2 linked regions of the Roseiconus lacunae genome follow. The protein of the gene in region 1 interacts with the protein of each later gene in a pairwise test. Links are inferred from orthologs where the notes say so. Each region holds a gene or a part of one and is shown in the gene's direction. Other genes may lie near its edges.

Region 1 (7,377 bases):
TGAACATACCAAGCTCGCCAATCGCCTTCGAAATCGGCCGCGTCTTGGTTCGCATTAAGATCGGCTCCGGACTGTGCCGTTGCTGGATCGGCCTGATCGTCCACGGAATCCTTCGCCGGACCGATCGGAGGTCGAGGCGGAATCAACCGATCGCAGGCGAGGCAACCGAATAGCGGCAATAGCAATAAAAGAATTTTGATCCGGGACACCAGAAATACCTCGATGACAAGTCCCAAGTGGACGCTCGCATTATACCGCCGTGAGGCAGTCGATCGACAAAGCGTAGGACACTGCTGCCAATTGTCACCCCTGACGTTGCGTCCGGGCAACACGAAACACTCAGAAGGCGGAGCCCGTTTGAAACGGTCAGGCCGACTGATCGGAATGTACCGGTTAGGACTGATGGATTTCCTTTTGCGACCGCGCGGGGTTTTCGAATGCAGTCGACGCGCAAACGACGTGACCTAGCGTTGGCTGTAGATCGTTCGGACGGAACTCTCATTCGCTTCGACCGATGCACAATCCCCGTGACCCCACGACATGATCGGATCGCCTCCTATGGGCTTTTTAAAACGCATCCTCCGAAACAACACGACCGAAGAGACTGGATCGGTCTTCACCCCGGGAAGCTTCGAAGCATTATCCGAAGAAGAACTGCAAACCCACATGGGCATCCACAGCTACGGTGCCTTTGACCTGACCGACGCGATTCGGCCGAGTTATGACTTGCAGGTCGTCCCTAAACAAGGCTTCCGATTCGACGAATATGTCGACGATAGCAGTCAAGCCCGCACGCCGGTTATCATGGCGTCGGTGACTCGTCGACTGATCATGGATCTGTTCCTTGATCTCATCGATCACCTCGGCCCAGTCGTCGACGTGGTGCTGGAAACCAGCCATCATCACAATTCGCACAATCAGGACCTGTATCGCGAGCATATCGACATGCCGGTCCTGAAAAGCATTCTCCTCGACCACGAAGAACTCTTGCTCAACGACGGTTGCACCGGCGTCGCCGTGATCAACCCGACACGGCGACAAGAGGTCCAGTTGGACGAACACAAATTGATGATCGTGTACGGCAAACCCCTCGAACAATTCGAACGAACGTTCATCGAATCGGATGTCTACCCGGACGACAAGCTGAAGTTCATCACCGAAGCGGAGCATGTTCACAGCAGTAGTGAAGCGTTGTTTGACCAGTTCAACACGCTGAAAAATCGCCTGGGTATGGACACCGACGACTACTCCGGTTGCGTCTAACGACCAACGGAAGTGCGTTTGAAGTCGGCCGTGGCTTATTTACCGCTTCGAATCGTTGCCGTAGGATCGCGGATAGAAATCCTCTTCCTGCACGATATTTGACAAGCAACGATCATGATCCTGGTAATTAGCGCTAGCCTGAATCCCGGCAGCCGCAGCCGAATCTTAGCGAATGCGGCGAAGTCGCTTCTCGAAAATGACCATCAAGACGTCGCCACGTTCGACTTGGCACAGACACCGCTGCCCTTTTGCGACGGAGCCTCGGCGTACGGCGACCCCAACGTGATCGAGCTGGGAAAACTCATCGAAGCGGCTAACGCGATCATCATCGCCTCGCCTGTCTACAATTTCGATGTCAACGCGGCGATCAAAAACGCGGTCGAACTGACGGGCAAGAAATGGACCGGCAAGGTCGTCGCGATGATGCTGGCGGCAGGTGGCGCCGGAAGCTACATGAGCGCGATGGGGCTGGCCAATAGCCTGATGCTGGATTTTCGCTGCCTCATCGTTCCGCGGTTTGTCTACGCCCTCGGCGATGCCTTTGAAGGCAACGAAATCTCCGACGAGAACATCCAGGCCCGTGTCGGTCAAATGGTGCAGGAAACCATCCGATTGGCCGAGGCCCTGAAGTAGTCGCTCATCGCTTGCGGTTCTTTCTAAGGACCGCCAACGTCGCATCGTACGGTGCGATTAAAATCAACTTGAATAAAGCTTGTTCGCCTTCAAGTACACCTCGACCGCATGGGGGACCCGGTAGCGGATGCTTCGCCCTTGACACACCCGATCACGAATGTCGCTGCTTGAGACTTCGATCGCGGGCATCTTGATCACATTCGCTTTGAATTGCTCGATGCGTTCGGTCGAGACCAAACCCTCGAGGACATCAAAGTCGATCTCCGCCTCGCCGCCACGCTGCACAACGCTTAGCTGGACGGATTCGAGCAATCGAGCAGGCTCGTGCCACCTTTGCATCGAAGCAAGCGAATCGCTGCCGATGATCAAGAACAACGTCGCGTCGGAAAATTCGGTCCCCATCTCCGCGATCGTCTCTACCGTGTAGCTGACGCCCTGACGACGGATTTCACGGTCGTCAACAACAAATCCCTCGCGGCCGCCGATCGCCAGCCGCAACATCTCTGCTCGCTGTTCGGGCGTGGCCGAAGCCCCCCCCGGCTTGAGTGGCTGTGCGGCCGTCGGGATCCAGTGCAGCCGATCGAGCGATAGCGACTCCCACGCCGCCTCGGCGATCCACAAGTGTCCGACATGAACCGGGTCGAACGAACCGCCAAAGATCCCTAGTCGCATCAGCTAATCCTCCGTTTAAATTTCATTTGCCACAAGCTCGTCGGATCAACAGCGGACCAACCGTGTCAAATCCTTCGGAACAATCCCGGCAAGTTTGTACCGACGATTCAATTGGCGACGGAATCCCTTATGCTGACCAGTGTCCACGCTACAACGTCTGCTTCGAGCGGCCAACCCGACGGCCCCCTAACCATGTCACCCCCCTTCCCTTCTGATCGTCAGCCAGGTGATTTACCAAATCCGCCGTCCAGCCAACCCGCAAACCGGCCATCCGCTTCCTCTCCCCCGACGACTCCGAACCGCCCCGACGATCCAAAATCCCGGACGGCATGTGTCGACGGAAGCTTGACGGCACCTGGATTCGACGATCTGGAAAAAACACCCTACGCAGACCTTCAAAAGATTGACTCCCTTGACGTCGATGCCAAGCCCGACGACGGCACGACCCAAGGAGAACTGTTTGACACCGATCCGCCGCCTTGGGAACTCGAAACGCCCGAGGACACGGCGATCGCCAGTGTTGTTTTTCGCGACGCCCCCTTCGGCCCCTACGATTATCGGATCCCCGAACAATTCCGCGATGTCCTTCAACCCGGAATGCGTGTCCATGTTCCACTCGGGCGCCGGAAACAACCGACAACCGGCTGGTGCATCGAAACCAAGCTCGGCTCCAGTGGCGGGCGCAACCTAAGCGACGTCGCAGATGTCCTCGACGGTGAACCGCTTTGTGATCGGCCTTTGGTTCGGTTGGTGACGTGGATGAGCCACTATTACCAATCCCCGGCGGGCCAAGTCTTTGACGCCCTCATCCCCAGCAGCGTTCGATCGCAAGCAGGCACGCGTCAGCGCACCTACCTATCCCCTGCCCCGATCACCAAAGACAACGCCGCCGTCGAAGCGCTGCCGCCGAAACAGCAGCGTGCACTTCGCCTACTGATTGCCTCGGGACGCCCCATGACCGAGTCACAGTTGATGGTTCATGCCGATTGCACCGCCGCACCGATTCGAGCGTTGCGGAAGAAAGGCATGGTCACCGAAAACAAACAGCGTGAACTGTCGTCCGGTATGACCACGCGTTGGCAAGTCGGTGACGGCGAACAAGTCGAAAAGCACACGCTGACCGACGAACAAACCGCCGCCCTGAGGCAAATCACCGGTGCCGTCGATTCCGCCGAACCGCGCACCCTGCTTCTGCACGGGGTGACCGGTAGCGGTAAGACCGAGGTTTACATCCAAGCGATCGAGCATGTCGTTAAGTTTGGCCGCGCGGCGATCGTGCTCGTTCCCGAGATCAGCCTCACACCGCAGACGCGCGGCCGCTTTGAACGCCGTTTTCAGTCGGTGGCTGTTTTACACAGTCAAATGACTCCTGCCGAACGCCACTACCAATGGCAGCGGATTCGCCGCGGCGAAGTGCAGGTAGTCGTCGGCCCCCGAAGCGCAGTCTTTGCCCCCCTGCCCCGCCTCGGGTTAATCATTCTTGATGAAGAACACGATGGATCATTCAAACAAGACAGCCAACCACGCTACCATGCACGAAAAGTCGCCTACGCGCGCGCCCGGTCCCTGAAGATCCCATTGCTTCTTGGTAGTGCAACGCCGTCACTCGAATCTTGGTACGCAACCGAGACCGGACATGCGGAGTTGATTTCGATGCCCAATCGCGTCGGAAATCGCCCGATGCCGGATGTCCAACTCGTTGACCTTCGGCTCAAAGACGAACGATCCATGGGCGGATCGATCAGCCGCCGCTTGCACCAAGCAGTCAACGAAACACTTCACGAAAAAGGGCAGGTTATCCTGCTGCTCAATCGCCGCGGGTTTGCGACGACCATCCAGTGCCCCGCTTGCGGTCACGTCGTTGCCTGCCCCGAATGCGAGCTCCCGCTCACCCATCACCGCGACGGAAGCAAAGCGGTTTGCCACTACTGCGATTACACCATCGCGACGCCGCCCTGGTGCCCGGAGTGTCGCTTCGACGGGATTCGCTACAGCGGTCTCGGAACGCAAAAACTTGAAGTCGAAGTCAAAGCTCGATTCCCCAAAGCACGCGTCGCACGGATGGACAGCGATACGATGCGTCGCCCCGGTAGCCACCAAAAAGTCCTCGCCGCATTCCGTAGCGGCGAGATCGACCTGCTGCTTGGGACACAAATGATCGCCAAGGGACTGGACTTTCCGAACGTCCTTCTCGTCGGGGTGATCAATGCCGATGCCGCCCTACACTTCCCCGACTTTCGAGCCGGCGAGCGCACCTTTCAGCTCGTCACTCAAGTCGCCGGCCGGACCGGTCGAGGCTCACGCGGCGGTCGCGTCATCGTGCAAACCTTCTCCCCAGAACACATGGCAATCCAGGCCGCCTCTCGACACGATTACATTCAATTCGCCAAAGCCGAAATCGCGAACCGTCGCAAATTTAACTACCCACCGCTCGGTTCGATCGCTCGGATTATCATCCGCGGGAGCATCGAAGATGTCACCGAAGCGACGGCCTGCTTGTTATTGCAACGTCTCGAATCGGCACGCGAACGCCTCGGCGCGGAGGTACGCCTGCTCGGCCCCGCGCCACCCCCGATCGTCAAACTTCGTGGCAAATATCGATTTCACTTGCTGCTTCAATCGATCGACCCGCTTCAGCTTGGCGCGACAATCCGGATGGCGACAAAGTCATTTAAGATTCCCGAAAAAGATGACGTCCAATACGTCGTCGACATCGACCCTCTGGACATGCTTTAGCGGCGAAGGATTCGTGCTCGACAGAAAGCGATCGAACTATTTTGCTTTGCGTTTTTCGCGGCTCACCAAGCGTTTCATTTTCTTCACATCATCCTCGGCGACCACCCAGCCACGACAGTTTTTCGAACCACAACAGCACTTCGGAATCCACCACTGGGCTTCCCATTGATAATCGAACGTCAACTCGGTCCCCGGTTCGATGTTACAACGTGCGACCAAACCATTAGAGACTTCGGTGACCTGCACCATGTCGCAGTTGGGATTGCAAGAATGGTTGATATAGGCACCCGGGATGATCGGTTCCAGGTACCAAGCATCATCCAAGTTCATCGCATACGTTGAACCGTCGTAATCGTCGGCGGCGATCAGTTGCCCCGTGATTTCGATCACCAACTCGCCTGGCAAGAACTGCCGAGACGCGATAACCCCACGCCCTTTGCCCTTGATTTCGGCGACGTACACGTCGCGGTCTTCGTACGCCCGATATCCATAATCTTGATCGACTTGGGCCTGCAGCTTACGTCGCCGTTTCTTTGATAGTTCCATACCTGACAGCTTCTTCCAATCCAAAGGTTGCTTGCTGCAAAACCTACGTCACGTTTTTAATCACGTGATACAAATCCAATCATCTCAAATGATGCACCGCCGGACGCATTTTTTAAAGGGTTTGAAAACGAAATTTTCTTTTGCGAACCATGATCAATAAAGAATCGACGACGACGCGGCTGTTCTACAATCGGTGATCGAACCGTACCGCTGTCGCCTCACCGGCTACTTACCTGCGATCATTGTCACTCGACAGCCTGTTAACGTGAAGTAATGTGTGCGAAGCCGCCACTCTGACGTGATCGACGCGACAAGGCTACAATCAACCCCCGGTAAGGTTGTGAGGTGAGGTTGCAACACGAGCACGCCGAAAGACCGGACGGGGTGAGGCCAAAAAATGCACGACTCAGAATTCGAATTCACGCAATCAGAAACCTTTGGCCGTACGGACATCGGTCGCTGCCGTGCGGTGAACCAAGACCAATTCCTGATTGCCGAACTGAGCAAATCGATGCTGGTTTCGGCATCAAGCTTGGAAGAAATCCCCGCGGGTCGTTTTTATGGGAAAATGCAAGGGCAGGTGCTAATCGTCGCCGACGGCATGGGCGGGCATGCGGCCGGCGAGCAAGCCAGCAGCGTGGCGGCACAACACCTGATTTCAAGACTGATCAACAGCGTCCATTGGTTCTTTCATTCCGACGAAGACAACGAAGAGGATTTCGTCAACTCACTCCGGCAATTACTCCGCGATGCCCATACACGCATCCTCTCTGAGGCTCGACATGACGCCAACAAGGCTGGCATGGGCACCACCCTCACGATGGCTTACATCAACTGGCCGACGATGTATGTCGTCCATGCGGGCGATAGTCGCTGCTACCTGGTTCGGCAAGGGATGGCGAAACAATTGACGACCGATCACACGCTTGCTCGGCAAATGGTCGAAGCCGGCGGAATGAAACCCGAGGACGAAGCGTCAAGCCGCTGGAGCAACGTGCTGTGGAACGTCCTCGGCGGCCACGGCGAGCGCGAACTCCTCGCCGAAGTTCACCGGGTCGACCTGCAAACCGATGACTCGGTGATTCTCTGTAGTGATGGCTTGTACCGCTATCTTGAAAATGAACAATTGGCTCAATTTGCGTCCGCCCAAAATGACGCCTCCCTGCTCTGTCAGCAATTGATCGACTTCGCCAACCAAGCCGGCGGGGAAGACAACATCACTGTGATCGTCGCCCATCCAAAACCCGCACATCATCGTCAACTTACCGACAGCAGCTTGACGATCAACAACGCGTATACGGACACGATTCCTGATCGTCCGACGGATGAGCTGACGAGCGATGACTTGAGTGACGTCGTCAAACGATCTGACGCCTGACCTCGCACGACATGCCAAACTCCCCAATGTGGCTCGGCCCTGCCTGTGGTCTCGCTTCCGCCGTCCTTTACACGCTCACCAACATCGCATTGCGAAAATGTGTTGACGTCGACCCCTACTTGGTCTCTGCCGTCAAAGCAGCTCCCACC
Region 2 (6,958 bases), on another replicon or contig:
CCAGCGGCAAACTAAGATTGCGGCCGTCGGGTAGTGCCGGTGGCCAAAACGGACTGAAGGACATCATCCGACACCTCGGCTCAGAGTCGTTTCCACGGCTAAGAGTCGGAATCGGACGCCCTCCCGAAGGCTGGGCAGTAACCGACTACGTCTTGGGGAAATTCTCCAAGCAAGAACAAGAGACCTTTGAAGCAGCCACCACCCGGGCGGCTCATGCTGCGATCAGCTTTGTCACCGACGGAGTCGATTCAACGATGAGCCAGTTCAATGCGGCACAGGCTTCTCCAAAGCAACCTGAAAAGTGAAAGAGCAAAGTCGTGGCGAAGAATACTTACGAAACACTGTGCATCCTGGATAGCAACCATTACGCCCGGGATCCCGGTGGTGTCAGCAAACAAATCGAAGATCTGATCACCGAAGCTGGTGGCAAGGTCGAAGTCAATCGATTGTGGATGGAGCAAAAGCTGGCCTACCCCATCGAAGGTCACCAGAAGGGAACCTATTGGTTGACCTACTTCGAAATGGAAGGTCGCGAAGTCCCGAAGTTGGACCGCGCATTTCAGCTTTGCGAGCCAGTCCTGCGTCAAATGACGATCAAACTGGACCCTCGTCTGGTCGAGCCTATCCTGGCGAACGCACGTGGAGCCGGGCCGGTATCGGCCGCCGGAGAAGCTGCGGCGGCTGAAGAAGGCGACGAAAAAGAGAGCGAGTAAATCGAGACTATTGTCGCCCTGCGTCACACCGACTGGCAACGCGAGAGTTTGAGCGAACGACCATGCTCGGGCGACCTCGCGAATCCAGTCAAGACGCCTTGGCACATGGGAGTTCGATGAAGGGTCTGTTCAGATCGGATTTGATGCCTAGAATAGATCCCTCGTTTCGCTACCGCTGGTTTAACGATGACAGCCGGCACAGCGTGCTCACCCAACCGACTTCGCCCGGATAACCGAGATCGTCATGGCCAGCTTCAACCGAGTGATTCTCGTCGGGAATCTGACACGCGACATTGAATTGAGGTACATTCCAAGCGGTCAGGCCGTCTCGGATGTAACGATCGCGGTCAATGACCGTAGAAAAACTGCCAACGGTGACTGGGTCGAGGAACCCTGTTTTGTCGATGTAACCCTCTGGGGTCGCAACGCCGAAGTCGCCAGTGAGTACCTTTCGAAAGGTTCTCCGGTGCTGATCGAAGGCCGATTGAAACTGGATCGCTGGGAAACCGACGGTCAAAAACGCAGCAAACTCCGTGTGATTTGCGAAAAAATGCAAATGCTCGGCGGCCGATCTGGATCGGGGGGCTCACCTCCGTCATCCGGATCTTCACGACAGCACACGGCCGAATACGAAAGCAGCTACGGCTCCGGCGAGCACGAACAGCGTGACGCCGGTGCCCGCGATGCCCAACCCACCGGCGGCGGAGCCGGATACGAAGATCCAAACATTCCTTTTTGATCGAGCGTCACTGCGAAGCAGTTCGCACCGGACGACGACGATCCACTGAACTTCCACCAACCACTCGCCCAGATACAGAACGATGCCACGTCACGGACGCACCGTCAAACGACCCTTCAAACGGCTTCCACAAGGTCCTAATGGCGGGATTCAATTGCTACTGATTCACAACGTCGAACACCTCGGAAAGCAAGGTGAAATCGTCGAAGTGAAGCCCGGATTCGCGCGTAATTACCTGCTCCCACAAGGCATGGCGACGATCGCGACCGAGCACCACAAGCGAATGGTCGAGAAGCACCGCGAAAAACTTCGTGCGATCGAGCTTGAAAAACTCAAGAGCTACCGTGACCTCGCCGACGAACTCGGTAAGCAATCGATCACGATCGAAGCGAACGCTAACGACGAAGGGCATCTCTACGGCAGCGTCGGCCCACATGAGATCGTCGGCGCACTCAAGGAAGCCGGCTTCAGCCTCGCCAACGATCAGATCCGCCTCGACGGGCCACTGCGTGAACTCGGTCTTTACACGGTCAAAATTCACCTTCACAGTGAAGTCGATGCGAGTCTTAAGGTCTGGGTTGTCCCGACGGCGACCGAAGACGCTCCTGCTGCCAGCTAGAGCGACTTGACACGGCCACCCCGATAGCATTGGGGTGCCCAGTAAACATCTTGCGGCAACCCACCGATGCCGCGTAGACAATCAACGACTAACAAGGGGCTGTGGCGGAACTGGCAGACGCGCTGGATTTAGGTTCCAGTTTCTTCGGAAGTGCAGGTTCGACTCCTGTCAGCCCTATGCCGTTTCTCCTATAAGGGAAACGGCTTTTTTTTATGCGCCGGGTTACCTCGGGGTTACCGATTTCCCCATTTCTGTTGCCTAGATTCGCTTAAAGTGGACTTCGGTCAGCCGCCGAAACTCGATCATGGAAGTCGAGCGCTGGCTCCGAAAAACTGGGATGAAAGGTTTCGGTCACTTGCTATTTCCCCTTGTAGCCAACCGGTTCCAAGCGTTGCGGCCCCTGCTCTTGTGAGACCCGATCTCTATCAACTGGGCAAGACGGCCTTAAGAGCGGATCTCGATCCTGTGCTGATCGCGAAAGTAAGTACGTCGGTCGGGTAGCACATCGCGACATCTATGTACCGAATTGCTCCGGCACACTCAGGGTTGGGTTTTAGTGAATCGGTGGATAGATCCGCTCTAACTCCAAATCTCCGAAATAGATCGCGCTCTTTCGCTTCCTGCCCTTTCGATCATGGCAGGGCGGGTGGGGCATTCAGCGGAAGGAATGGTGCTCCCGTTTGCTGGGGACGTCTCCAGAACGCTCGAAACGATTGACGGCGGCGACGTGAGTCCTGATGACTGCTACGCACCGCTTCGAATTGATCGGACGACGCCAACGTTGGTGGATAGGATCGCATGTCGCGGATCGGAAGCGGACCGATCTCTTGCCCGGTGAGCGTGTTGAGATCCGCATCCTTGTCCCAGCCGACACAGTGCAGAATAAAGTCGCGGCGATAGCCTTCGGGAGGGTCGTTCGGTGGCGCTTTAAATAACATTTGAATCTCGTCGCCTCCGCTGATCACCACCATCTGGTCGTCCCACTGTTGTAGTTTGTCGGTGCATTCACCAAAACTTGTGATAGCGCCACGCAGCGGTGGCCAACGGGGCACCTGCGATGCGTTGGAATAGTCATAGGTTTCCGGATGTAGGTCACTCGTTTTTTGACGGGCGCTAAACCCGTGATACGCGAGCGACGCTTGACGTAGTGGCAAGGCCTGCTGGATGACATCGGCGCCGAGTTCGGTGATCGCGAGTTCGGCACTGTCCCAGTAAATCTGCGCACTCGTGCGAACACGAAACCGGGGATCATCTTTTAATAAGTGTTCGGTAACATCGACGACGATCGTCTTTGTTTTGCCGCCAGGGAATCCCATGAATTCGATCACCTCGGTCCATTCATCCGAGCCACTTTCTTGTGGCACCCAGACAGACGGAAACTCGATCGGTGGCAATTCCGGATTCTGATCGATTTGGATATTCAGAGAGGTGTCCGTCGGCAAGATCCATCCACGCAAGATCAGACATACACGCTGCTCTGCCTTTGCTTTTTGGACGCCCTTAGCACCGCGGTCGCCAAAATCTAGATCGATCCAATGCGGCGGGCAAAGTCCCTGACGAATACGGCGGTCGAACCCTTTGACATAGTTGTCATCTGACTTCAAAAGCAGCGAAGTGATGTCCTGGCCGGTCGTTCCGACTGCGTTTTCTAACGCGAAACGCCCATCCTCTTGAAAGGCGAACACGGTCGGTGTCGCGATCGTCGGCGGTCCGACTTTTTCGTTCGTCCAGACCTGAATATCCTCCGGATGATCGACCGCGATCAGTTCAACATGATCAACATAAGCGACCTCCCAGAGTTCTTCGGTCAATCGCAAATCGTAGTTCCCGTCAGCATTCTTGGCGATTGATTGGCCGTCGAGCATCAAGTATTCCCAAGGGCGATCCTGCTGGACCACACCGGCGGCGACCTGCAATCCCAGCGGTGCCGCCCAGAGGCAATCGGTTTGGAAGGCGAACTTTTCACCATCCCAGCTATACAAGTAGGGGCACGACCCCTTGAGCGTCTGCTCTTCTTCGATCACCGAATTGATCTTTGGATCCCTTAGCGTTTGCGTCAAACCGTTCGGCATGATCACACGGATGCTATCGATCGACTTCAAACCATCCAAACCGAAGTAGGTCTCTGGGCTCGTCACGATCCGGCTTCGATAATACGGACCGCTTCGTAGCTCCAACACCGATCCGATCGCATAATGATTGACTCGGCCACTTGCCGCAGCGTTGTCTGCGATGCCTTTGAAACGAACTTTGACAAAGCCACCCGCGGTTGATTTGCCCTGACCTCCGACTCGATTCCGATGTACTTTTAACTCGCCGTCGATGGAAACCAGATCAACGACGCCATCGTTGTTCGTATCGCCAGCGATCAAGTTCCCTGCCGGAATGTTCGGAGCCTGGTCAAGCCTGGCGAGCCCCCAAGGCCCAAGCCGAGTGAACGCGTTCTTGGCAACCAATTCGAAGTAACTGTCTCCGTCCAAATCAGCCAGTGCAGGCTGTGACGAAAAGCCCGGGCCGGTTTCCACCCGATCTACCGACCACACACCGATATCGGATGAGTTGGCAAAGGCAATCAGAGATTGCTGATCACTTGTTGCGACGATATCCCAACCCACATTTGCGTCGATGTCCTCGATCGCGATCGAAAGCGCATGCTGGTCATCGCCGACCGGCAAGGCGGGGACTTCGCTAAGTTCGCGGTGACGGAACTGCAAGTGCAGCAGATTCTCGAGTTGGCTGATTCGACCGGAACGATGAATCGCGACGACATCCAAATCGATGTCTCGGTCGAGATCACCGATCGCCATATCGACAATTGGGTCGTCAGTGGGAACCGTCGACGTCGCAACGGGAGCTTCAAAAAAGGTTCGATTGCCGCGGTTGATAAACGTTCGCAGACCATCGCTTCGTGTCGCGACGATCAGGTCGAGATCACCGTCGCCTTCGAGATCACCAGCGATTGCAGCCGTCACCGCCCCTACCGATTCGAGCCCCGTTTCGATCTCCAATCGGCGCAACCGTTGACTGGAATCGGATGACTTACGGGCGTCGACGCCGATCATTTGCAATCCGAACTCGCCAAAAACGACGATCCCCTGAAACGTATTGTGCCTAGCCTTGGAGACGGCTGCTTTGCCGGCGTCGCCATTTTGATCACTAGCCGGAGGCTGCGATTGCTTGATCCGATCGGTATCGCTGCTATCGACCATAAATAAGTCGGCGGCAATCATGCCGGACACCTGTTCGCCCAAGTCGAGTGTTGCGAACGCTGTCCACTGATCGGAAGCATTTTCGATCAGCTGCAGTTTTCCGTCCGCGGTCACCACAGCGAGATCCAAATCCAAATCGAGATCAAAATCGATGGCCAGCACCGTCGTGACAGTGCCCGCAAGTGCGATATCGTCGGAATCAAACGTCAACGTATCCCGGGAAGCGGCCAAAGGTGCCGTCTTGGTGATCTCTGTCGACAGACGACGAACGGCGTCAAAGTTCAGTCGATCTAGCGGGTGTGGGTTCGCACGACGACGATCAGTCCGAACGATTTCCAAAGGGTTCAAGACGTTCGACCACAGCACGTACGACTGGTTCGCTTTGGCCCAATCCCCGGATTCGATCGCCGCTTTGATGCGGTCGGCAAGTTCCTTGGGTTCGATTCCGATCGGTTTAGTGTAGGCTCGCAATGTCGGCTCGACAGCCGCAGCGAGTTGCCACGTTCGATCGACCAGTGCCGCGGCAGTCTTTTCTTGACTTTCGATTGCCAGCCGCAAGGCCTGCATCGCAACGAATAGGTTGTCCGGATTGGTGTCAGACAACTGTTTGAGTGCAACCGTCGCAGGACGCCGAACCTGTTCGGGCAAGCCATCAACGGGATCGGACATTTTGTCAAGCAATTCGACCAGTGGTCCGCCAAGGATCACAGCGTTAGGATCTTGACCGATCGCCCCGGTCATCGCCTGCGTAAGCCGGCTAAGTAATTCACGGCGCAGTGACTTGCCAATCGTTGTTCCCAACAGGGCAGCCTCATGGGCATCAATCCGGGCAGCCAACCACAGCTTGGTGACGTCATCACCGGAGACATTTTGGTAGGCTTCGATCGCCGACCGAGCCACATCGATGGCGTTGGGAAGTTGCGAGCGTGCGGCGCGCTGTTCATCTTTTGTCTTGACCGAATCGGTCGCAACCGAGGTCAGTGCGTCCACTTGCAATACCGAAGCCAAAGCACGATTGAGTTCCACCGAGGGATCCTCGGGTAGCTGTTGGCCGAGCTGTTGCCAGAGCGTAATCGCCTGATCGGTTTCCAGATTTTCTGTCGCGGCCAGCGCCTTATTCAATTTGACCAAAGTTGCCTCGGATTCACCCGAGCGGCCGGGCGTGGTACCGTTTGTATTTGCCGTTTTTTTGCGACAACCGCTGCTGGTCCCCAAGGCGGTGAACAAGCACAACGCGAACACGGCAATGTGGCTTCGGTGCATAAATCCGATCTCGGTCAGGTCCCGCAAGAAAAGAATTGAAAATCGATTCATGATGAAGTTAGCAAAATTTATCGACTCTTCCGACTCGGTACGGTTCGGTCGCGTGGTTGAAAGTGAATTAATTCCGCTGGTTGCTAGCGATACCTACCCAACGCTTGCCGCAATCCTGGCGGCTCCGTCACCGATCGAGGCTGCCGGAAGTTTGCAATCCGAACCGGCAATCGCCGTCGCTCCTAGCGTTCGCTGGTTACCGCCGATCGACCGGCAAGAGGTTTGGGCCGCCGGTGTGACGTACAAACGCAGCCAAACGGCCCGAATGGAAGAGTCTGAGGCCGCCGCCTCCTGCTACGATCGAGTTTACAACGCAGACCGACCAGAGCTGTTCTTCAAAGCCACCCCACACCGCGTTGCCGGC

The links.
Region 2: the proteins of priA (region 1) and ssb interact in binary tests that used the Escherichia coli proteins (3 or more experiments, as listed by UniProt). The link is inferred for Roseiconus lacunae from one-to-one orthologs.

Annotation. Positions count from the first base shown.
Region 1 is NZ_VSZO01000012.1:425,805-433,181, forward strand. The notes cover bases 2,410-5,532. They hold priA (replication restart helicase PriA), read left to right. Parts: upstream 2,410-2,760; coding sequence 2,761-5,304; downstream 5,305-5,532. Other genes in these bases: nadD (nicotinate (nicotinamide) nucleotide adenylyltransferase), read right to left, coding at 2,410-2,568; FYC48_RS17825 (SET domain-containing protein), read right to left, coding at 5,341-5,532. Also shown: FYC48_RS17800 (transglutaminase-like domain-containing protein), read right to left, coding at 1-209; FYC48_RS17805 (hypothetical protein), read left to right, coding at 559-1,263; FYC48_RS17810 (NADPH-dependent FMN reductase), read left to right, coding at 1,378-1,896; more of nadD, read right to left, coding at 1,960-2,409; more of FYC48_RS17825, read right to left, coding at 5,533-5,850; FYC48_RS17830 (PP2C family protein-serine/threonine phosphatase), read left to right, coding at 6,248-7,228; FYC48_RS17835 (DMT family transporter), read left to right, coding at 7,240-7,377.
Region 2 is NZ_VSZO01000079.1:5,739-12,696, reverse strand. The notes cover bases 1-2,704. They hold ssb (single-stranded DNA-binding protein), read left to right. Parts: upstream 1-957; coding sequence 958-1,452; downstream 1,453-2,704. Other genes in these bases: FYC48_RS25620 (CRTAC1 family protein), read right to left, coding at 2,704-2,704; rplI (50S ribosomal protein L9), read left to right, coding at 1,535-2,071; rpsF (30S ribosomal protein S6), read left to right, coding at 318-713; pth (aminoacyl-tRNA hydrolase), read left to right, coding at 1-305. Also shown: more of FYC48_RS25620, read right to left, coding at 2,705-6,594; FYC48_RS25615 (fumarylacetoacetate hydrolase family protein), read left to right, coding at 6,596-6,958. UniProt on the Escherichia coli protein: Plays an important role in DNA replication, recombination and repair. Binds to ssDNA and to an array of partner proteins to recruit them to their sites of action during DNA metabolism. Acts as a sliding platform that migrates on DNA via reptation.